DNA from 4 places in the Burkholderia sp. 22PA0099 genome. Region 2 is predicted to be linked to each of the others. Evidence: predicted binding sites of a transcription regulator. Region 2 holds the regulator's gene; each other region holds the start of a gene.

Region 1 (5,708 bases), 110 kb from region 2:
TCACGCTCGACGACGAGCATGTGCTCGCCGCCGACGACCTGCGCGAATCGATTGCCGATCTGCTCGCCCCGCAAACCACGCTGCTGGTGGCCGATCACGCCACGCTGATCGCGCTCGCGCAGCCCGACGGCGACGCGGAAGCGCCGAACCTCGACACGGCGATCGCGCATCTGCTGTCGCAGGGCTGCGAGTACATCCTCGCCACCGAAACCGGCACGCACCGGCTCGTCAACACGTTGTACGGCGAGGAAGGCCAGATCCGGCAGGATCTCTGGGAACGCACGCCGAACCGGCTGATGGGCGTGACCGACACGCTCGCCTCGGCCATCGCGGCGCTGCTGGCCAATGGCCAGGAGCCGCCCGAAGCCGTGCGCGAGGCGCAGGAATACCTGTACCAGGCCGCGCGCGACGCGTTCCGGCCCGGCATGGGCGCCTGGGTGCCCGACCGTTTCTTCTGGGCGCGCAGCAACGAGGACGACACGCCGGCCGCCCCGGCGGCACCGGCCACGCCGCCTTACGGCGCATCGCGTCACTGAATGCATTGAACGCACGCCGGCGGGGCGCAGGCCGCCCCGGCTTTTCCGCGCTGTAAACGACAAAAAACCCGCATCGCTGCGGGTTTTTCGTTTTGCGGGGCGGGACGCGCATCGCTGCGCGCCCGTCGTGCAATCGACCGAAGTCGATTACATGTCCATGCCCATGCCGCCCATGCCGCCCGGCATGCCGCCAGCCATCGGGGCATCTTCCTTCGGCAGTTCGGCAACGGCAGCGTCCGTCGTCAGCAGCAGGCCGGCGACCGATGCTGCGTTTTGCAGCGCCGTACGCGTGACCTTGGTCGGGTCGACCACACCGGCTTCGACCATGTCGACGTATTCGCCCGTTGCGGCGTTGTAGCCGTAGTTGCCCGTACCGGCTGCAACGGCTGCCACCACGACGCTGGCTTCTTCACCACCGTTCGTGACGATCTGACGCAGCGGCTCTTCCATCGCGCGCAGCACGATCTTGATACCGGCGTTTTGATCGGCGTTCAGGCCGGTCAGTGCCGTGATCGCGGTGCGAGCGCGGATCAGCGCGACGCCGCCACCAGCCACGATGCCTTCTTCCACAGCTGCGCGCGTTGCGTGCAGTGCGTCTTCGACACGTGCCTTCTTTTCCTTCATTTCGACTTCGGTCGCAGCGCCGACCTTGATCACTGCCACGCCGCCTGCCAGCTTGGCAACGCGCTCTTGCAGCTTTTCACGGTCGTAGTCCGACGTCGCTTCTTCGATTTGCGCGCGCACTTGCTTCACGCGTGCTTCGATGTTCACGGCTTCGCCTGCGCCGTCGATGATCGTCGTGTTTTCCTTGCCCACTTCGATACGCTTGGCTTGGCCCAGTTCGGCCAGCGTTGCCTTCTCGAGCGTCAGGCCGGTTTCTTCCGCCACCACTTGACCGCCGGTCAGGATCGCGATGTCTTCCAGCATGGCCTTGCGACGGTCGCCGAAGCCCGGAGCCTTGACGGCGACGGTCTTCAGGATGCCGCGGATGTTGTTGACCACCAGCGTGGCGAGTGCTTCGCCTTCGACGTCTTCAGCGATGATCAGCAGCGGACGGCCAGCCTTCGCGACTTGTTCCAGGACCGGCAGCAGGTCACGGATGTTCGACACCTTCTTGTCGTGCAGCAGCACGAACGGGTTGTCGAGGACGGCGACTTGCTTGTCCGGGTTGTTGATGAAGTACGGCGACAGGTAGCCGCGGTCGAATTGCATGCCTTCGACGACGTCCAGCTCGTCGGCCAGCGACTTGCCGTCTTCGACGGTGATGACGCCTTCCTTGCCGACCTTGTCCATCGCTTCAGCGATGCGATCGCCGATCGACGAATCGCTGTTCGCCGAGATCGAGCCGACCTGTGCGATTTCCTTGTTCGTCGTGCAGGGCTTGCTGATCTTCTTCAGCTCTTCCACGGCTGCCGCGACGGCCTTGTCGATGCCGCGCTTCAGGTCCATCGGGTTCATGCCCGATGCGACGTACTTCATGCCTTCGCGAACGATCGATTGCGCGAGGACGGTTGCCGTCGTCGTGCCGTCGCCGGCGTTGTCGCTGGTCTTGGAAGCGACTTCCTTGACCATTTGCGCGCCCATGTTCTGGAGCTTGTCCTTCAGCTCGATTTCCTTGGCGACCGACACGCCGTCCTTCGTGACCGTCGGGCCGCCGAACGAACGCTCGAGCACCACGTTGCGGCCCTTCGGGCCCAGCGTGACCTTGACCGCGTTGGCCAGGATGTTCACGCCTTCAACCATTTTGGAACGGGCGGAATCGCCGAATACGACGTCTTTAGCTGCCATCTTTTACTCCTTGAATTCTCTGGAATGGGATCGCTGAGTAGCGTATTCGCAGGCTTACGCTGCGTTGACCACGGCCATGATGTCTTCTTCGCGCATCACGAGCACTTCCTTGCCGTCGACCTTGACGGCTTGGCCCGCGTACTTGCCGAACAGGACGCGATCGCCGACCTTCACGTCGAGCGCGATCGGAGCGCCCTTGTCGTCGCGCTTGCCCGGGCCGATCGCCAGCACTTCGCCTTGATCCGGCTTTTCAGCCGCTGCTTCGGGGATCACGATGCCCGAGGCCGTCTTGGTTTCTTGATCCAGGCGTTTGACGATCACGCGATCGTGCAAAGGACGAAGGTTCATTTTCACTCCTCTTTGAGAAACTGAAGTAACACTGAGGGATGCCGTCGGGCTGTCGCCCGGCGGCGAAGTTGTTAGCACTCTCGTGCAGCGAGTGCTAATTATATGGACGAGGTTTGACAAATTCAAGGACGGAAGGGAAAGGTTTTTTACCGGCTTCCGTTTACCCTCGATTCGATCTTTTCCTTTTAATTCAATCGCTTGATCGAATTTCCCTAGAAAACGGGTGCATAAAAAACAATCTGCCGTACCGTGCGCCCGCGCTTTTGGCACGCGTTGGCACCCTGGCAGCCGGCTGCGATCCGGCCCGCGACCGGCGATTCGTCGGCCCGGATCGCGCTCGGCGCGACGTGCTGCCCGCAGACGATAGGCCGCGCTCGCGACAGCGGCGTGAACCTCAACGTGACCGCGACGCCAGCATGGAGTCCGGGCGAGCGCCGGGAGTTCCCGGCAACGGTGCGCAACGGGTCACGGCTCAGGCCTCCCCCAGCTGCGCCAACAGGGCCTGCGCCTGGGCCGCCTGATCGGCCTCGTCCGCCATCGGCCGGAACGCGAACGCGGGGGCGCCGGCCAGTTGCCGGAACGAAGCGCGGCTGCTGCGCGCATAGGCGGGGTCGTAGTGCAGGTCGATCAGCGATTCGAACAGCACGTCGCGCGCGCCGGCCTCGGCCAGCGCCTGCCAGTCGCGGATGCGCGCGTGGCCGTGCAGCTCGGTCAGCCGCGCGAGCTGCTGCATGAACGCGGCGGGGTCGTCGAACAGATGGCCGTAATCGCGCAACAGCAGCGCCACGCGCGCGTCGCGCGCCGTTTCGACGGCCACGCAGCGCGCCGCGTGCATGCCGGCCAGCATCGTGTCGGGCAGCGTGATCTGCCCGATCTTGCGGCTCTCCGCCTCGACGAACACCGGCCGCGCCGGATCGAGCGCGCGCAGCGCCAGCACCAGCGCCGTATCGAAACCCTTCTGCGTGGGCTGCGCCGCCCCCGGCAGCGCACCGAGCAGCGAGCCCCGATGCACCGCCAGCCGCTCCAGATCGACGATTTGTGCGCCGGCCCGGCCGAGCGCGCCGAGCAATTGGGTCTTGCCGCTGCCGGTACGGCCCGTCAACACGATGTAGCGGAACCGCGCGGGCAGCACGTCGAGCTCGTCGACGACCCAGCGGCGATAGGTCTTGTAGCCGCCGTCGAGTTGCCGGGCGCGCCAGCCGATCAGGTTGAACCACGACGTCATCGAGCCGGAGCGCTTGCCGCCACGCCAGCAATAGATCAGCGGACGCCAGTTGAGCGGCCGGTCGGCGAAGGTGGTTTCGAGGTGCTCCGCGATGTTGCGCGCGACCCAGGCCGCGCCGAGGCGCGTCGCCTCGTGCGGCGACACCTGCTTGTACATCGTGCCGATCACCACGCGCTGATCGTTGCTGAGTACGGGCGCGTTCAACGCACCGGGGATGTGGTCTTCCGCGTATTCGAGCGGCGTACGCACGTCGATGATCTCGTCGAATTCGTCGACGCGGGACAGCGGAACAAGAAAGGGATTCACGGCAGGCGGGTGCGCGAGGCACAGGCGGGACAGACAGGCGCGGATTATCGCACGCGGGCCGGGGGCGGCCCGGGCAACGGCAAAGTGATCGTCCATCGCAGCGATGCGCTCGATCTCGAGCGGCGCTCGCGGCCCCGCCCGGCTTCGGGCGGGGCGCCGATGCGGCCAGCCGGTCGATTGACGGCGGCCGGCTCAGTCGCGCAGCGCGTCGCGGATCGCGGCCAGCCACAGCGCGACCGCATGCGCGCCCGGATCGGGATGGCCGAGCGCGCGCTCGCCGAGATAGCTCGACCGGCCGCGCCGCGGCATCAGCGTGGCGGTACCGGCCGCGCCTTCGGCGGCTGCAGCGGCCGATGCATCGAGCGCCTGGCGCAGATCGCCGCCGGTCGCGTCGAGCGCGGTACGCAACGCGCGCGCGGCCGGATCGAGCGCATCGATCATGGTGCGCTCGCCAGGCCGCGCGCCGCCGATCTCGCACACCCCGTCGACACCGGCCGCGAACGCCTCGGCCCAGGCCGACGCATCGGGCTTCGCCGCGCCATCGAGCGCCGCCGCCGCGCGCATCAGCATCGCCGCGTAGAGCGGGCCGGAGGTGCCGCCCACGGCGCGCCGGATGGTGGCCGACATCGCGCGCAGCACCGCGGCCGGCCGCGACGCGTCGGGCCAGCCGCCCGCCTCGGCTTCGATCGCCTGCGCGGCGCGCGACAGGCTGATGCCGAGATCGCCATCGCCGACGCGCTGATCCATCTCGGTCAGCGTCGCTTCCGATGCGTGCAGCCTGACGCAAACGGCGTCGATCACGCGCCGCAGCGTGGCGTCGGCGGCGAGCCGCGGGCCGTCGCCGCCGAGGTTGCGGCCCGCGCCGGGCGCGGCCGGCACCGGGCGGCTTTCCTGCGGCGCGACGCGGCCCGCGCGGGCGGGCCAGGCGGCCGCCTCGGTGGGCGCGTCGAGCCAGGCGAGGCGCGCATCGTCGACGCGCAGCAGCGTCAGCGAAATGCCGGCCATGTCGAGCGCGCTGAGGAACGTGCCGGCCCAGGCGCGTTCGGCCACGAGGCCGCGTGCGGCCAGCGCGCGCAGCGCCGCGTCGGCGACGATGTCGAGCTCGCCCGGCGGCGTGCCGCCGAGGTTGTTGACGAGCAGCGCGACGCGCGCGCCGGCGTCGAGCGCGAGATCGTCGGCGATGCGGGCGATCAGGCGCGACGCCACCGCATCGGCCGATTCGAGTTCGGCGCGCTCGACGCCGGCCTCGCCGTGGATGCCGAGCCCCCATTCGATCTCGCGCTCGCCGAGCGTGAAGCCGGGCGTGCCGGCGGCCGGCACCGTGCATGCCGACAAGGCCACGCCCATCGTGCCGAGCGCCTCGGCCGTCTCGCGGGCGTGCCGCGCGACCTCGGCAAGCGGCAGCCCGGCCGCCGCCGCCGCGCCGGCCACGCGGTGAACCAGCACCGTGCCGGCCAGGCCGCGCCGCCCGGCGTGGTCGCCGCGCGCGGCCAGCGCCACGTCGT
Region 2 (5,708 bases):
GCCTCCCCAACCTGAGGGGCGCGCTCGGGGCGCGCCGCCTTCCTTTTTGCTTACTTCGGCTGCGCGACCGTCACGAGCGCCGGGCGCAGCACGCGGTCGGCAATCGTATAGCCCTTTTGCAACACGTTGACGACGGTGTTGGCTTCCTGCTCGGCCGGCACCATCGAGATCGCCTGATGCTGATGCGGATCAAATTTCGCGCCCACCGGGTTGATCACGTTCACGCGGCCCTTTTCGAGCGCGTTGTTGAGCTGGCGCAAGGTCAATTCGACGCCTTCGCGAATCTTCGCGACGTCGTCCGACGTGTCGCCCACGGCCGCTTCGAGGCTGTCGATCACCGGCAGCAGGTGCTCGGCGAAGCTTTCGATGGCGAACTTGTGCGCCTTGGCGACGTCTTCCTGTGCACGGCGGCGCGCGTTTTCGGTTTCGGCCTTCGCGCGCAGGAAGTGCTCCTGCAGCTCGGCAACCTTGGCTTGCGCTTCGGCCAGCGCGGCGTCGGCTTCGGCGGCCTGCGGCACGTCGGCCTGGGCCGGCTGAGCAGCCTGTGCGTCGCGGCCGGTTTCGTCGGCCGGTTGAGCAGCCGGATTCTCTTGCGTGTTTTCCATGTCGCTGAAATCGATTGGGTGAATGAAAGCCAGCCCGGCGGCACGCTGCGGACAAGGCCCGTGGCCTGCCTGCCGAGCAACAGAAACCCACATAGGGCCGAAAACAACAATTTCAAGAGGGTCTTTCGGCGGTTCGCGTCCGATCGGCAGGATCGACCCGCAACCGGCCGTAACAACCGTTACCACCACCCCACTGGATCGGCCCCGGACGCTGCACTACACTGCGTCTGAGGCTGCCCGGACCCACCCCGACGCGGCCCGATTCGTCGGATCATTTCGAACGACGCACAGCGCGCGCGCACCACTCACCGGCCGCCGCCTTCCGATTGCGGACCCGTTCCGCTGGCCGTCCCAAGGGGAGTACCGTGAAATTGACCTTTGTCATTTCGGTGGTCGCGCTGGTACTCGTGGCCGGCACCACCACCATCTGCATGTCGGGCGCCGTCACCGATCGCACCACCGAATACGGCAGCGCGCGGGCGACGTTCGAGCCCACCTTCAGCGCCCATTCGAAAGTTTGTCGATGATCCGGCGGTCGCGCTTGGTCGGGCGGCCGTGCATCTCGGCGGCCGGCTCGCGATAATGCCGTCGCCGATCGAGTTCGGCAAGCCGTTTCGCCCGCCCTTCCGCGGTTTCCGAATACAAGGTCTGAGCGATGCTAGCCGGGCCGCGCAGGTCGCAGATCCCGAGCACTTCCACTTGCCAGACCACCGTTTCGATGGTGATTTCCACACGATCGCCCACCCGCACGTCCTTCGACGGCTTGACGGCCGCGCCGCCGATCCGCACCCGGCCCTTCTCGACGGCGTCGGTGGCCAGCGAGCGCGTCTTGAAGAAGCGCGCCGCCCATAGCCATTTGTCGATCCGCAGCTTGGCGCCCGGTTCGGTCGAAATCCGGTAGTTCATCGGCTTGATTCCGCTTCGTGACGGTGAATGAGGCTCGGGCCGCCCCGGTTCAGGCGGCCGTCTCGGCCGGCACCGCCACGCGCGCCGGCCAGCCCTGCAGGTTTTCCGCGACGATCTGGCCCAGCGCGTCGATCCAGGCCGGCGACGCATTCAGGCACGGAATGCGGTGGAACGCGCCACCGCCGGCATGCAGGAATTCGTCGCGCACTTCCATGCCGATTTCCTCGATGGTTTCGAGGCAATCGGACGTGAAGCCGGGGCAGAACACGTCGGCGCGCTTGACGCCGGCCGCGCCGAGTTCGCGCAGCGTCGGCGCCGTGTACGGCTGCAGCCATTCGGCCTTGCCGAAGCGCGACTGGAACGTGACGAGGCATTCGAGCGAGCCGAGGCCGAGCGTGGCGATCAGCAGCGCCGCCGTTTGCTGGCACTGGTCATGGTACGGATCGCCGAGGTCGAGCGTGCGCTTCGGCACGCCGTGGAAACTGAGCACCAGCTTGTCGCCGGCCGCGAAATCGGGGCGACCGTGCTCGGCCCAGTAATGCAGCACCTGCTCGGCCAGCGCATGAATATAGGCGGGATGGTCGGCGTAGTGGCGCACCGTGCGCACTTCGAGCTGGTTGCGCATGCGCCCCAGCGCGGCGAACGCCGCGTCGAACGCGGTTGCCGTGGTGGACGACGAATACTGCGGATACAGCGGCATCAGCAGCACCCGTTCCGCGCCCGCGTGCTTCAACTGGCCGAGCACCGTGCCGATGTCGGGCGTGCCGTAGCGCATCGCGTAATCGACCATCACCTGATAGCTGTTGGCGGCGAACAGCGGCCGCAGGCCTTCGACCTGCCGCTCGGTGTGCACGCGCAACGGCGAGCCTTCGGGAGTCCAGACGGTCGCGTATTTCTTCGCCGAGGCGCGCGAGCGGAACGGCAGGATCAGCCCGCGCAGGATCGGCTGCCAGGCGATGGCCGGGATTTCCACCACGCGCGGATCGGACAGGAATTGCGCCAGATAGCGCCGCACGGCGCCCGGCGTGGGCGCGTCGGGCGTGCCGAGATTGACGAGCAGAACGGCGATGCGATGCGCCGGCGCGTGTTGCGACGGCGGCTCGAGATCAAAACGCATGAACGGGGATGGGCCTGGGCACCGGATCGAACGAGCCTCATTATAGCGACGGCCCACGACCCGGCGACACGAGACGGCGAAAGGCCGACGCGCCAATCGGGGCAATAGCGAACGGCTTACTGGTTGCCGCTCAAGGTCAGCGACAGCAGCCGCGCCGTGATGTCGACGATCGGGATCACGCGGTTGTAGGCCATCCGCGTCGGCCCGATCACGCCGAGCGTGCCGACGATCTTGCCGTTCACCTCATAGGGCGCGGTGACGACGCTCATCTCGTCGATCGGCACCAGCGTCGATTCCCCGCCGATGAAGATCTGCACGCCCTGCGCATGGCTCGACACGTCGAGCAGTTGCAGCAGGCTGGTTTTCTGGTCGAACACGTCGAACAGCTTGCGCAGCCGCGCCATGTCGGACGACAGATCCGCCACTTCGAGCAGGTTGCGCTCGCCCGAGATCAGCAGCGTGTCGCCGTCGTCGGGCGTTTCGGTGCTGGCCGTGACGGCGGCGTGCATCAGTGCGGTCACGTCGTCGCGCAGCGCGTCGATTTCCTCGCGCAGGCGGCGGCGCACCTCGTCGAACGACAGCCCGGCGAAATTGGCGTTGATATAGTTCGAGGCCTCGGTCAGCTGCGACGGCGAATAATCGCGCTGGGTGGCCATCATGCGGTTCTGCACGTCGCCCTCGGGCGTGACGATGATCAGCAGGATCCGCTTGTCGGACAGCCGCATGAATTCGACCTGCTTGAACACATGGCTGCGGCGCGGGGTCAGCACCACGCCGGCGAACTGCGACAGGTTGGACAGCACGCTGGCGGCGGCGGCCACCACCTTCTGCTGCGGCTCGCCCGCCTGCAGGGTGGTTTGCACGAGCCGCGTGAGCGCGTCGCTGTCGATCGGCGATTCGACCGACAGCATGGTGTCGACGAACAGCCGATAGCCGCGTGGCGTCGGTACGCGCCCGGCGGAGGTGTGCGGGCTCGAAACGAGGCCAAGCTCCTCCAGGTCGGACATCACGTTGCGGATGGTGGCCGGGCTCAGCTCGAGCCCGGAATACCGGGACAACGTGCGCGAGCCGACCGGCTGACCGTCGGCGATATACCGTTCGATCAGGGTTTTCAGGAGGGTGCGTGCGCGGGGATCTAACATGGTCGAAAATTCTAGCGCAAGCGCGCGGCGCCCGCGAGGGTTGCGGCGCCAAGGCGCCCTCGGCCTCCCGGCCGGTTCCTTTTCGTCATCCAGCTATGGTGTAATGCCGCCATGAATACCGGCAACCAGTTCCAGACCGTGGCGCTCGTCGGGCGCAGCAACACCCCCGGCATCGCCGAACCGCTCGCCGCGCTGGCCGCTGCCATCGTGAAGCGAGGGCTCGAAGTCGTCTTCGAGGCAGCCACCGCGCAAGAATACGGCATCAAGGGCCATCCGGCGCTGACACCCACCGAAATCGGCGCGCGCGCCGACGTCGCGATCGTGCTCGGCGGCGACGGCACCATGCTCGGCATCGGCCGCCAGCTTGCCCCCTACCGCACCCCGCTGATCGGCATCAACCACGGCCGGCTGGGCTTCATCACCGATATCTCGGCCTCCGAGATGCTCGACCTGGTGCCGCTGATGCTGTCGGGCAGCTTCGAGCGCGAGGAACGCACGCTGCTCGAAGCGCGCATCGTGCGCAACGGCGAGCCGATCTATCACGCGCTGGCCTTCAACGACGTGGTGGTGAACCGCAGCGGCTTCTCCGGGATGGCCGAATTACGGGTCTCGGTGGACGGCCGCTTCATGTACAACCAGCGCTCGGACGGCCTGATCGTGGCCACCCCCACCGGCTCCACGGCCTACGCGCTGTCGTCGGCCGGCCCGATCCTGCATCCGCAACTGCAGGGCATCGTGCTGGTGCCGATCGCCCCGCACGCGCTGTCGAACCGGCCGATCGTGCTGCCCGACGACGTCAAGGTCGGCATCCAGATCATCGGCGGGCGTGACGTCAACGTGAACTTCGACATGCAGTCGTTCACGGCGCTGCAACTGAACGACACCATCGAGGTGCGCCGCTCGCGCCACACGGTGCCATTCCTGCATCCGGTCGGCTACAGCTTCTACACGACGCTGCGCAAGAAGCTGCACTGGAACGAGCATCCGTCGCACGACGACGATCCGGAATCCTGACGCGGCCGCGCCACCCACCATGCTCCGCCATCTCTCGATTCGCGACTTCGTCATCGTCGCCGGGCTCGACCTCGAATTCGACACCGGCTTCAGCGTGTTCTCCGGTGAAACCGGCGCCGGCAAGTCGATCCTGATCGATGCGCTCGCGCTCGCGCTCGGCGAGCGGTCAGACGCCAGCGTCGTGCGCGCCGGCTGCCAGCGCGCCGACATCACCGCCGAATTCACGCCGCACGACCGTGTCGCGCAATGGCTCGACGTGCATGCGTTCGATGCCGACGACGTGGTCATGATGCGCCGCGTCATCGACGCCAACGGCCGGTCGCGCGCGTTCATCAACGGCACCAGCGCCACGCTCTCGCAATTGCGCGAGCTGGGCGAGATGCTGGTCGACGTGCACGGCCAGCACGCGCACCAGTTGCTGATGCGGCCCGACGCCCAGCGCGAGATGTTCGACACGCACGCAGGCCTGACGGCCGACGCGGCCGCCGTGGCGCGCGCCTGGCGCGCCTGGCGCGATGCGCTCCATCAGATCGAGCTCGCGCAAACCCACGAGCGCGAACTGCAGCTCGAACGCGAAAAACTGGCCTGGCAGCTCGCCGAACTCGACAAGCTCGCGCCGCAACCGGGCGAATGGGACGAGGTCAACAGCGAGCACGGCCGCCTCACGCATGCGGCGAACCTCAGCCAAGGCGTGCAGGCTGCGCTGCTGGCGATCTCCGAATCGGATCAATCGATGCTCGGGCATCTGGGCGCGGTGCTCTCGAACGTGCGCCATCTGGCCTCGCTCGACCCGGCGCTCAACGACGTGCTGGCCTCGCTCGATCCGGCCGAAATCCAGTTGCGCGAGGCCTCGTATTCGCTGTCGCACTACGCGCAGCGGCTCGAACTCGATCCGGGCCGGCTCGCGCAGGTCGAGATGCGGCT
Region 3 (5,708 bases), on a different replicon from region 2:
CGTCAGGTCCTCGCGTGCCACCATCGACGACATCAGCGCGCCCTTGCGGCGGCACAGGCTGCAATTGCAGCGCACGGCCGGATCGAGCGCGGCGCGCACCGAGAAACGCACCGTGCCGCAGTGGCAGGCGCCCAGATAGGTTTCGACATGGGGTTCGGCGTGAGACTCGGTATTCATCGTGTGCACTCCTTGGCGATCGGGAATGGACCGATTTATAGCCGATCGCGCGCTGCGTTTTGTGTCGCAATGTATCTGAATTCCGCTCCGACACACAACATTGCACGGGCGTGGCGCGGCGCAAACATGGCCGATACAACCGGGCGTTCCAATGGCTTCATCGCCACTCGACGCCCAAGGAGGCTCCCCGTCATGCGACCGCTCACCCGCTTCTGGCCCTTCGCCGCGGCCCTGGCCGCCTGCTTCGCCGTGATCGCGGCCAGCCGCGCGCCGGCGCTTGCCGCCGGAAACCCCGGCACCACCGGAATCACCGGCCTCGCCGCGCCGGCCGGCATTGCCACCACCGCGCCCGAGCTGGCCGGCATCGGCCACTGGCTCAACGGCCCGCCGCAGACCCTGGCGAGCCTGCGCGGCAAGGTGGTGCTGGTGGATTTCTGGACTTATACCTGCATCAACTGCATCCACACGCTGCCGCACGTCGAAGCGTGGTACGAGAAATACCGCTCGCAGGGGCTGGCGGTGATCGGCGTGCATACGCCCGAATACCCGTTCGAGCGCAGCACCGCGAACGTGGGCGACGCGATCGGCCGCTTCGGGCTGACCTATCCGGTCGCGCAGGACAACGACTACGCCACCTGGCGCGCCTACGGCAACCAGTACTGGCCGGCGTTCTACCTGATCGACCAATCGGGGAAGATCGTCTATCGCCATTTCGGCGAGGGCGATTACGAGCAGACCGAGGCCGAAATCGTGCGGCTGCTGGGGCAACCCGCCAACCCGGCGGCAGCCACGACGGAGAACCCGCCCGTGGCCCGGATCGCAAGCTGATCGCGGCCCGAAATGCAACACGGGCGGCCGGCCGTATCGGCCAGCCGCCCGTGGCGGATCGCTTGCCCGAAGGTTCAAACGTTCGAACCTTCAGGCGTTCGGTGCTTCAGAACCCGAGATCCGGGCCGCCCGGCGCGCCGCCGTGGCCGGCCGGCGCAGTGGCCGCCTTCGGCGCTTCGAACACGCTGGCGTCGGTCGTCAGCAGCAGGCCCGCCACCGAAGCCGCGTTCTGCAGCGCCGTGCGCGTCACCTTGGTCGGATCGAGCACGCCCGATTCGACCAGATCGCCGTACTCGCCGGTCGCGGCGTTGTAGCCGAAGTTGCCCGAGCCCTCGGCCACCTTCGCCACCACCACGCTGGCTTCCTCGCCGGCATTCGCCACGATCTGGCGCAGCGGTTCCTCCAGCGCGCGCAGCACGATCTTCACGCCGGCGTCCTGGTCCGCATTGATGCCGCGCACCTCGCGGATCGCCTGCCGCACGCGGATCAGCGCCACGCCGCCGCCCGGCACGATGCCTTCCTCGACGGCCGCGCGCGTGGCGTGCAGCGCGTCGTCCACGCGGTCCTTCTTCTCCTTGACCTCGATCTCGGTCGCACCGCCCACCTTGATCACGGCCACGCCGCCGGCCAGCTTGGCCACGCGTTCCTGGAGCTTCTCGCGGTCGTAGTCGGACGAGGCATCCTCGATCTGGATGCGGATCTGCTTGACGCGCGCCTCGATCGACGCCTTGTCGCCGGCGCCATCGATCACCGTGGTGTTTTCCTTGCCCACCTCGATGCGCTTGGCCTGGCCCAGTTCGGCCAGCGTCGCCTTCTCCAGCGTCAGGCCGGTTTCCTCTGCGATCACCTGGCCGCCGGTCAGGATCGCGATGTCCTCGAGCAGCGCCTTGCGGCGGTCGCCGAAGCCCGGCGCCTTGACGGCCACCGTCTTCAGGATGCCGCGAATGTTGTTGACCACCAGCGTGGCCAGCGCCTCGCCTTCCACGTCCTCGGCGATGATCAGCAGCGGACGGCCCGCCTTGGCGACCTGTTCAAGCACCGGCAGCAAGTCGCGGATGTTCGACACCTTCTTGTCGTGCAGCAGGATGTACGGGTTGTCGAGAATCGCGACCTGGCGATCCGGGTTGTTGACGAAGTACGGCGACAGGTAGCCGCGATCGAATTGCAGGCCTTCCACCACGTCGAGTTCGTCGGCCAGCGATTTGCCGTCCTCGACGGTGATCACGCCTTCCTTGCCCACGCGGTCGATCGCCTCGGCGATGCGCTGGCCGATCGATTCCTCGCCGTTGGCCGAGATCGTCGCGACCTGCGCGATTTCGAGGCTCGTGGTGGTCGGCTTGCTGATCTTCTTCAGTTCCTCGACGGCGGCCAGCACGGCCTTGTCGATGCCGCGCTTCAGGTCGAGCGGGTTCAGGCCCGCCGCCACGTATTTCTGGCCTTCGCGCACGATCGCCTGCGCCAGCACGGTGGCCGTGGTGGTGCCGTCGCCGGCCGTGTCGCTGGTCTTGGAAGCCACTTCCTTGACCAGTTGTGCGCCGATGTTCTGCAGCTTGTCGGCCAGCTCGATTTCCTTGGCGACCGACACGCCGTCCTTGGTCACGATCGGCGCGCCGAAGCTGCGCTCCAGCACCACGTTGCGGCCCTTCGGCCCGAGCGTGACCTTGACGGCATCCGCCAGCACGTTGACGCCTTCGATCAGCTTTGCGCGGTTGACGTCGCCGAATACGATTTCTTTTGCAGCCATATGGGTTTCTCTCAGGTTCAGACGTTGACGACCGCGACGATGTCTTCCTCGCGCAGCACCAGCAGTTCGATGTTGTTGACCTTGACCGTCTGCCCGGCGTACTTGCCGAACAGCACGCGATCGCCGGTCTTCAGATCCGGTTCGATGCGGCGGCCGTCGGTGTCGCGCCGGCCCGGGCCGACGGCGATCACTTCGCCCTGATCCGGCTTCTCGGCGGCGCTGTCGGGCAGCACGATGCCCGACGCCGTCTTGGTTTCCTGGTCGAGCCGTTTGACGATCACGCGATCATGCAGCGGACGAAGACTCATCGTTGCGTTCCTCTCGGTTGGATGCGGTGGGTTTGGCACTCGTCATGGGCGAGTGCTGATGAGGCCCAGTATAAAAACGGGGCGTTCACCGATCCAATAACGGATACGCGGATGGATATGAAAGCGCGGAAGTATCGTTATCGCGGACGGCGATAAGCGGGGCGCCACGGTGGCGGCTCGGAAGCACGAGCCGATCGGGGCCGCCGCGGCAAGCGAACGCGGCCCCGGCGCGAACGCACGGGGCCGACACAACAGTGCCGCTCAGGCCGTGAAATCAGGCCGTGAAATCAGGCAGTGAAGCCGGCCACCGCGTGCGGTACATACGGCGCTTCGAGCGTGGCGATCTCGGCGTCGGTCAGCTTCAGTTCGAGCGCGGCCAGCGCGTCCGTCAGATGATGCGGCTTCGAAATCCCGACGATCGGCGCGGTCACGCCCGGCTTCTGCGAGACCCAGGCCAGCGCGACCTGCGCGCGCGGCACGTTGCGCGCGGCGGCCACCTCGGCCACGGCCTCGATCACCGCGCGGTCGGCATGCGCCGTGGCCGCGTACAGGCGGGTGCTGACGTTGTCGCTGTCCTGGCGCGCCGAGCTTTCGTCCCAGTTGCGCGTGAGGCGGCCGCGCGCCAGCGGGCTCCACGGGATCACCGCAACGCCCTGATCCACGCACAGCGGCATCATTTCGCGCTCTTCCTCGCGGTACAGCAGGTTCAGGTGGTTCTGCATGCCGACGAATTCGGTCCAGCCGTTCTGGCGCGAGAGGTAGAGCGCCTTCGCGAACTGCCACGCCGCCATCGACGACGCGCCGATATAGCGCGCCTTGCCCGCCTTCACCACGTCGTGCAGCGCTTCGAGCGTTTCCTCGATCGGCGTGCCCGGATCGAAGCGGTGGATCTGGTACAGGTCGACGTAATCGGTGCCGAGCCGCTTCAGGCTGTGGTCGATCTCGGAGAGGATCGCCTTGCGCGACAGGCCCGCGCCGTTCGGCCCCGGGCGCATGCGGTTGTAGACCTTGGTGGCGATCACCACGTCGTCGCGCTTTGTGTATTCGCGCAGTGCGCGGCCGACGATCTCCTCCGAGGTGCCGTCCGAGTACATGTTGGCGGTGTCGAAGAAGTTGATGCCGGCTTCGATCGCCTGGCGAATGATCGGGCGGCTGTCGTCCTCGGACAGCGTCCAGGCGTGATTGCCGCGCGTCGCATCGCCGAAGGTCATGCAGCCGAGCACCAGTTTCGAGACTTCCAGGCCGGTCCGGCCGAATTTCACGTATTCCATCGCTACCTCGTTGAAGGGTGATTTGCGCGGAATCATGCCCGATTCCGCGAATGGATGCGTCGATGTGACGCATAAGGCTAAGTACGTTTCGCGCAAAGCCAACCCAACTACTTCTTTTCTGCGAGCTTTCGATCTATCTACAATACGCGGCCATGATTCGACTTCGCCATCTGCTCGCGCGGCGCGTGACGAATCCGGCAGTGGCCGCGTTGCTGCTGCTGATCGTCGCGTTCCGCCTGCTGCTTCCGCCCGGCCTGATGCTCGCCACGAGCACGCGCGCGAGCACGGCCGGGTTCGTGATCTGCGGCGGTCATGGCGCGCTGTTCGACGATGCGGCCCCACGCGGCGTCAGCGTCGATCACGCCGCGCAGGCTGCTGCCGCCGATCTGGCCGCGGCGCTGACCGGCTCCCCGCCGCCGTCGGCCCACCCACATGGCAGCGATCTCTGCCCGTTCAGCGCGGCGCTCGGCATCGGCCTGGCCACGGTGCTGCCGATGCCGGCCTACTGGCTGCGCATCGCCACCGGCAACCACCCGCCGCGCTTGGCCCAGCCCATCCGCCCGGGCAACGACCCCGCCCGCGGCCCGCTCGGCGCCCGCGCCCCACCCGCTGCATTCCTGAGCCCACTGTCCGGACCTCGACCGTCCCGTAGCTTCGCGCGCGTTTGATCGCCGCGCGACGGGCCGTCGCGTCCGCCGCATCCATCGTCTCCGCCTCGATCGTCTGGCGCGGATCGGCTTCACTTGGCCGATGTTCGCGCACGTCCCGACGCGACGCGCGAGATCTCGCAGGGTTTCGCAGCCCATCGCACCATGCTCAATTTGAAACGGATCGCGGCCGCCGCACTGGCCGCCTTCGCGCTCTCGGCGCAAGCTCAACCGATTCCACCCGACGCCGCGACAACGGTCGGGCAACCCACGCCCGACTCGAAGCCGCCGGTCACGGTGGCGCTGCCCGCCGTCGGCGTCACGAGCCATCCGGATGGCCTCGTGCAGTCCGACACCGCGCTCGATTCCGTCTCGGCGACGCGCACCGACACGCCGCTGATCGAAGTGCCGCAATCCGTGCAGGTGATTCCGCGCCAGCGGATCGAGGAGCAGGACGCCCGCACGCTCGCCGACGCGCTGCGCAACGTCTCGGGCGTGGTCCCGAGCGAGCCGGCGGAAAGCACCATCGTCAGCGATCTGGTGCGCGGCTTCCCCGCCGACGTTTACCTCGATGGCCTGCCGACAACCGGCATGAACGCCACCAGCAGCCCCGCGAGCCTGATCGGCATCGAACGGATCGAGGTGCTGAAGGGGCCGGCATCCACCTTGTACGGCGGCGGCCTGGGCGCGCCGCTCGGCGGCCTGATCGATATCGAAACGGAGCGGCCGAAGG
Region 4 (5,708 bases), 1.1 Mb from region 2:
GCGTCAGGCTCGATGAGGACAGATGCGTCGGCAGGATGCCGGCGATGGTCCACGGCTGGCGCCCGACTTCGGCCACCACCCAGCCGAACTCCGCGGCCAGCCACGGCAGCGGAATCGCCCAGACGGCCCAGCGCAGGAACCAGCGGCGCTGCGGCTTCAGCAGCTCGCGCCGCGCGCAGAACCAGAACGCCAGCACGAAGGTGACGAGCATCATCACGCCGAGCAGCACCATCAGCCGGAACGAGAAGAACACCGGCGCGACGGGCGGGATGGTTTTCTTCGCCGCCTCGGCGATCTGCTGCGGCGTGGCATCCGTGACGTTGTTCGTGAACTGCTTGAGCATCAGCCCGTAGCCGAGGTAGGTTTTGTGTGCGTCGAAGCTGGCGCGCGTGGCCTCGCTGGTGTCGCCGGCCTTCAGCTTCTGCAGGGCCGCGTAGGCGATCATGCCGCTGCGGATGTGGTCCTCGCTGCGCTTGATCAGATCATTGAGGCCCACTACCGGTTCGTCGATCGAGCGCGTGGCCATCAGCCCGAGCACATAGGGAATGCGGATCGCGTAATCGGTGCGCTGCTCCTGTTGGTTCGGAATCCCGAACAACGTGAGTGCGGCCGGCGCCTGGGTCGTTTCCCATTCCGATTCGATCGCGGCCAGCTTGACCTGCTGCACTTCACCGGTGGTATAGCCCGATTCGTCGCCGAGCACGATCACGCACAGCGTGGAAGCCAGCCCGAAGCCGGCGGCCACCGCGAACGAGCGCAACGCGAAGGCCGTGTCGCGGCGGCGCAGCAGATACCACGCGGACACGCCCAGCACGAACATCGACGCCGTGACATAACCGGCCGACACCGTATGCACGAACTTGACCTGCGCGACCGGATTGAACAGCACGTCGGCCAGGCTCGACAGCTCCATGCGCATGGTCTGATAGTTGAACTGCGCGCCGACCGGGTTGTTCATCCAGCCGTTCGCGACGAGGATCCACAGCGCCGACAGGTTCGAGCCGACCGCCACGAGGAACGTGACCATCAGGTGCTTGACCTTCGACAGCTTGTTCCAGCCGAAGAAGAACAGCCCGACGAACGTGGATTCGAGGAAGAAGGCCATCATCCCTTCGACCGCGAGCGGCACGCCGAAGATGTCGCCGACGTAGTGCGAGTAGTACGACCAGTTCGTGCCGAACTGGAATTCGAGCGTGATGCCGGTGGTCACGCCCATCGCGAAATTGATGCCGAACAGCTTGCCCCAGAACTGCGTCATGTCCTTGTAGACCTGCTTGCCCGTCATGACGTAGACGGTTTCCATGATCACGAGCAGCCAGGACATGCCGAGCGTGAGTGGAACGAACAGGAAATGGTAGAGCGCTGTGATGCCGAACTGCAGTCGCGACAGATCGACGACTTCGCTACTGATCATGGTGGTCTCCCTTGGAGGAATCAGGGGTGGTGGGCCCAAGCAGGCGGGCGGCGACGACGGCCGGCGGCAATTGCATGTGATCCGCCTGCGGGTGATTGAAGAAGGCGTACTTGAGCGCCATCAGAAGAACCAGCTTGATGGCCAGCACGGCCGACAGGTCGCGCACGAGCGTCGGCCCCTTGGCCCAGGCGACGAGGCGTGTGCGTAGCGTGCGCGGGGCATCGCGCGGTGTGGGCTTGGGAGTGAGAAGCAGCGACATGATCGGTTGAGCAGCGCCCTGGATAGGCCGGTTGGGTATCGTTCGTCGCGCCGTTTGGCGCACGCGGAAGGACATTAAAATTTTAAAATTGTGCGCTGCGATAATTGCAATTCAACCTGCGGCGGACGGTCGCGAAATGGCGATTTGTATTTGATGTGTCGCAAAGCTTGCTCTGAATCGCGAATCCGATTTGGAACAATCCTACGGAATGCCGAATATTTCTAGTTATAGGATGGCACCCGACGAGTGTCAGGAAAAATGGAGCGGGGGTGGTAGCGCTGTTGTGCAGCCCAAAACAAAAAACCCGCTGTCTTGCGACAGCGGGCTCGATCAAACGAGGCCGGGCAGCTTGCCTGGGCGTTACGCGTATTCGGCGAGTGCGGCGCGCATTTTCTTCATTGCGCTGGCTTCGATCTGGCGGATGCGTTCGGCCGACACGCCGAACTCGGCGGCGAGATCGTGCAGCGTCGAGCCGCCCGAACCGTCGTCGTCGACATGAAGCCAGCGCGCCTCGATGATGCGGCGGCTGCGCGCGTCGAGCGATTCGAGTGCTTCCGAGATGCCGTCCGTCTGCAGGCGGTCGCGCTGGCGCGCGGCGATCACGGCCGTCGGTTCGTTATGCGAATCGGCCAGATAGGCGATCGGGGCGAACGATTCCTCGCCGTCGTCCACCTGCCCTTCGAGCGCGATGTCGCCGCCCGACAGCCGCGTTTCCATCTCGGCCACTTCTTCGCGCTTGACGTTCAACTCTTGCGCGAGGCCTTCGATTTCCTCGGGCGTCATCGCCTGCAAGCCCTTCTTGTGGCTGCGCAGGTTGAAGAACAGCTTGCGTTGCGCCTTGGTCGTGGCGACCTTCACCATGCGCCAGTTGCGCAGGATGTACTCGTGGATCTCGGCCTTGATCCAGTGGATCGCGTACGAAACGAGGCGGACGTTCTGAGTCGGATCGAAGCGCTTCACGGCCTTCATCAGGCCGATGTTGCCTTCCTGGATCAGGTCGCCGTGCGGCAGCCCGTAGCCCAGGTAGTTGCGCGCGATCGACACGACTAGCCGCAGGTGCGACAGCACCAGCCGGCGAGCCGATTCGAGGTTGTTCTGGTCACGGAATTCCGTGGCGTATTGACGCTCTTCTTCAAGCGTCAGCATCGGAATCCGGTTGGCCGCCTGGATATAGGCGTCGATATTGCCGAGTTGGCCCGGCAGCATCGATTGGGACGCGAGCGCCAGCGAGCCTGCCGATGAGGCTTTCGCAGGCGCCGAGCCAAAAATATTCGGAAGGGTCAGAGCGTTGCTCACTTAAACTCCTTTGGAATCAGGGACATTCCCCGTTACTAGGCGATTCCACCAAGCTCATCTTAGCACTCTCGCCAAGTGAGTGCTAAACACTTAGAGGCGACAGGGCCATTCGAGTTCCGGGATGTCTATCAAAAAATGTATATTGATAGTACACCGTTCCTGTCAGGGTTGCTGCTGATTCAAATTGACGATGATTCGTGAATCTTTTGGGATGTAATTTTGATTCTTGTTATTTTTGAAGAAAATTATTTCGAAAGACGATGCCGATAAGAAATCCCCTTTAACCTAAGATGCACTTCGTTTTTTGAGTCGGCGGCGTGATGCGTGGCCGATGCTCCATTCAACCCCGGAATCTGGAGTGGCGAATGCAGAACAAGAAGAACAGTCCCGGAACGGGACGATGGCTGCCAAGCGTGGCGCTGGCAGTCGTACTGGCGGGTGGTTCGACCTCGGCCATGGCCGACCGCTGGGGTGTCCAACTGGGAGGCGGCATCGCCGATCACGACATGAAGAAGGTCGATCTCGGCGTGGTGTGGGACCCGGGCTGGTCGTGGTGGCAGGTCGGCGATTGGCACTTCACCTTCGTGGCCGAAGGCCATGTGTCCTATTGGCATTACGGCGGCGATCACACCGTGCACGGCAACATCGGCGAATTCGGCTTCACGCCGGTGGTTCGCTTCATCAAACGCACCGGCTACGTGCGGCCGTTCATCGAGGGCGGCGTGGGCGTGCGGCTGCTGACTCACCCGACGATTGCCACCGATTACACGATGTCGTCGGCGTTCCAGTTCGCCGACATGGTGGGCGTCGGTGCGCAGTTCGGCTCCCGTCAGCAATACCTGGCAGGCTTCCGTTTCCAGCACGAATCAAACGCCAGTATCAAAGAACCGAATCCTGGTATAAATTTCAGCCAAATCTACTTGCAGTACAACTTCTGAGTGGCATGCGCCACGGGCGCGAGGCCGGGGAGTGCGGCGATGGTGGAGCAGCAGATGGAGGCGATCCGGACGCTCGAGCGCGACCGGTTTCGAGCGATGGTCGACGGCGACGGCGAGGCGCTCGACGTCCTGCTGTCGGACAACGTCTATTACGTGCACACCAACGGCAAGCGCGAGTCGAAACAGCAGTTCATCGACGCGATCCTGGCCGGACGCCGCCGCTATCGCCAGATCGAGGTGCAGTCGCAGGAGGTGATGCCGGTGGGCGGCGACGCGTTCGTCGTGACCGGGCGGGTGATCGTGGAACTCGAGGCGAACAACGGCGGGATCGTGTTCCCGATCGCCTACACCTCGCTGCAGGCCCGGGAAAGCGGCCAATGGCGCTTGCTCGCCTGGCACGCAACGCGCTGCGCAACCGAAACCTAGATCCCGCCGTTCGCGGGTGAAGCGGATGCTCGTCGCATCCCTGCGGTTTCATCGAGGCGGCCTGTCGGGCCGCCTTTCCGTTCCTGCCTGCCGAGGATCGCCCGGCCTGCATGTCGGTTGCGCATTGCGTGCCGACCGTGTGCGGCCGGTCGGCCTGCCGTATTCGGGGCGCGATTCGGCCCGTGAAATCAGGCCGCGGCGCGGTGATCCGAGCAGTGCCAGTCGGAGCGGTTGATCGCGCTGGCCACCGCGTCGATCGCCGCGACCACCGGCTCCTCGTGTGCGCCTACGCCGTAGCGCATGGCGGCATCGCCCATCTTGATGCCGACGAACATGGCCGTGCGCCCGTCGGCCGCGCGCACCGTCTCGACCGAAGCCACTTCGATCTCGGCGCCCGCCGCGCCGGCGAAGGCGGCCGCGGCATGGGCCACCACCGCTTCGGCCGTCGCGTCGCTCGCGATCGGGCCGCCGGCCGCAATCTCGTGCCGCTCCCAGCTCATCGTGCCGCCGACGCGCGCGGCCGGCCCGGTGGTTTCGAAATATTCGCGATGGAACAGCGCGCAGATCGCGTCGCCGGTCACTTCCTCGCCGGACTGGTCGGCCACCGTCTGCACGGCGTGGCTGAATTCGATCTGCACGCGGCGCGGCGGCGTGAAGCCCATGCCGCGTTCGAGCAGGTACGTGGCGCCGCCCTTGCCGGACTGGCTGTTGACGCGGATCACGGCGTCGTAGCTGCGGCCGAGATCGGCCGGATCGATCGGCAAGTACGGCACTTCCCAGATTGCGTCGGGCTGCTGCTGCGCGAAGCCCTTGCGGATCGCGTCCTGGTGCGAGCCCGAGAAGGCCGTGAACACGAGGTCGCCGGCATACGGATGGCGCGGATGCACCGGCAACTGGTTGCAGCGCTCGACCACGCGGCGCACCGCATCGATGTCGGAGAAGTCGAGGCCCGGGTCGATGCCCTGCGTGTAGAGGTTCATCGCGAGCGTGACGAGGTCGACGTTGCCGGTGCGCTCGCCGTTGCCGAACAGGCAGCCTTCGATGCGATCCGCGCCGGCCAGCAAGGCCAATTCGGCGGCGGCAACGGCCGTGCCGCGGTCGTTGTGCGGATGCACCGACAACACGATGCTGTCGCGGTAGCCGAGGTTGCGGTCCATCCATTCGATCTGGTCGGCGAACACGTTCGGCGTGGCTGCCTCGACGGTGGCCGGGAGGTTCACGATCATCTTGTGATCGCGCGTCGGCCGCCACGTTTGCGCGACGGCGTCGCACACTTCGCGCACGAAGGTCAGCTCGGTCATGCTGAAGGTTTCGGGGGAATACTGGTAGGTCCAGTGCGTGCCGGGGCGGGCCTGCGCCTGTTCCTTGATCATGC

What was found. Region 2 encodes HrcA, which represses chaperone genes, less so after heat shock. Its sites were predicted from a motif close to TTAGCACTCNNNNNNNNNGAGTGCTAA; they were not measured.
Region 1: AB4851_RS31930 (co-chaperone GroES) is a predicted target of HrcA. The motif match lies at 2,744-2,770, and genes of this name have one in related genera.
Region 3: AB4851_RS13780 (co-chaperone GroES) is a predicted target of HrcA. The motif match lies at 3,090-3,116, and genes of this name have one in related genera.
Region 4: rpoH (RNA polymerase sigma factor RpoH) is a predicted target of HrcA. The motif match lies at 3,029-3,055, and genes of this name have one in related genera.

What each region holds. Positions count from the first base shown of each region.
Region 1 covers NZ_CP163165.1:3,720,553-3,726,260, forward strand. Annotated here, with positions in the region: gene thiD (bifunctional hydroxymethylpyrimidine kinase/phosphomethylpyrimidine kinase) at 1-536, shown strand, start outside; gene groL (chaperonin GroEL) at 684-2,324, opposite strand; gene AB4851_RS31930 (co-chaperone GroES) at 2,379-2,672, opposite strand; gene mnmH (tRNA 2-selenouridine(34) synthase MnmH) at 3,145-4,203, opposite strand; gene dhaL (dihydroxyacetone kinase subunit DhaL) at 4,396-5,708, opposite strand, start outside.
Region 2 covers NZ_CP163165.1:3,829,126-3,834,833, forward strand. Annotated here, with positions in the region: gene grpE (nucleotide exchange factor GrpE) at 51-605, opposite strand; gene AB4851_RS32350 (hypothetical protein) at 971-1,132, shown strand; gene AB4851_RS32355 (RNA-binding S4 domain-containing protein) at 1,104-1,511, opposite strand; gene hemH (ferrochelatase) at 1,561-2,628, opposite strand; gene hrcA (heat-inducible transcriptional repressor HrcA) at 2,745-3,770, opposite strand; gene AB4851_RS32370 (NAD kinase) at 3,882-4,784, shown strand; gene recN (DNA repair protein RecN) at 4,804-5,708, shown strand, end outside.
Region 3 covers NZ_CP163164.1:3,117,752-3,123,459, forward strand. Annotated here, with positions in the region: gene AB4851_RS13765 (GFA family protein) at 1-177, opposite strand, end outside; gene AB4851_RS13770 (thioredoxin family protein) at 370-1,005, shown strand; gene groL (chaperonin GroEL) at 1,112-2,749, opposite strand; gene AB4851_RS13780 (co-chaperone GroES) at 2,767-3,057, opposite strand; gene AB4851_RS13785 (aldo/keto reductase) at 3,345-4,328, opposite strand; gene AB4851_RS13790 (hypothetical protein) at 4,481-4,996, shown strand; gene AB4851_RS13795 (TonB-dependent siderophore receptor) at 5,072-5,708, shown strand, end outside.
Region 4 covers NZ_CP163165.1:678,609-684,316, forward strand. Annotated here, with positions in the region: gene AB4851_RS18310 (cytochrome ubiquinol oxidase subunit I) at 1-1,414, opposite strand, end outside; gene cydP (cytochrome oxidase putative small subunit CydP) at 1,404-1,673, opposite strand; gene rpoH (RNA polymerase sigma factor RpoH) at 2,034-2,969, opposite strand; gene AB4851_RS18325 (acyloxyacyl hydrolase) at 3,335-3,907, shown strand; gene AB4851_RS18330 (nuclear transport factor 2 family protein) at 3,947-4,333, shown strand; gene leuA (2-isopropylmalate synthase) at 4,522-5,708, opposite strand, start outside.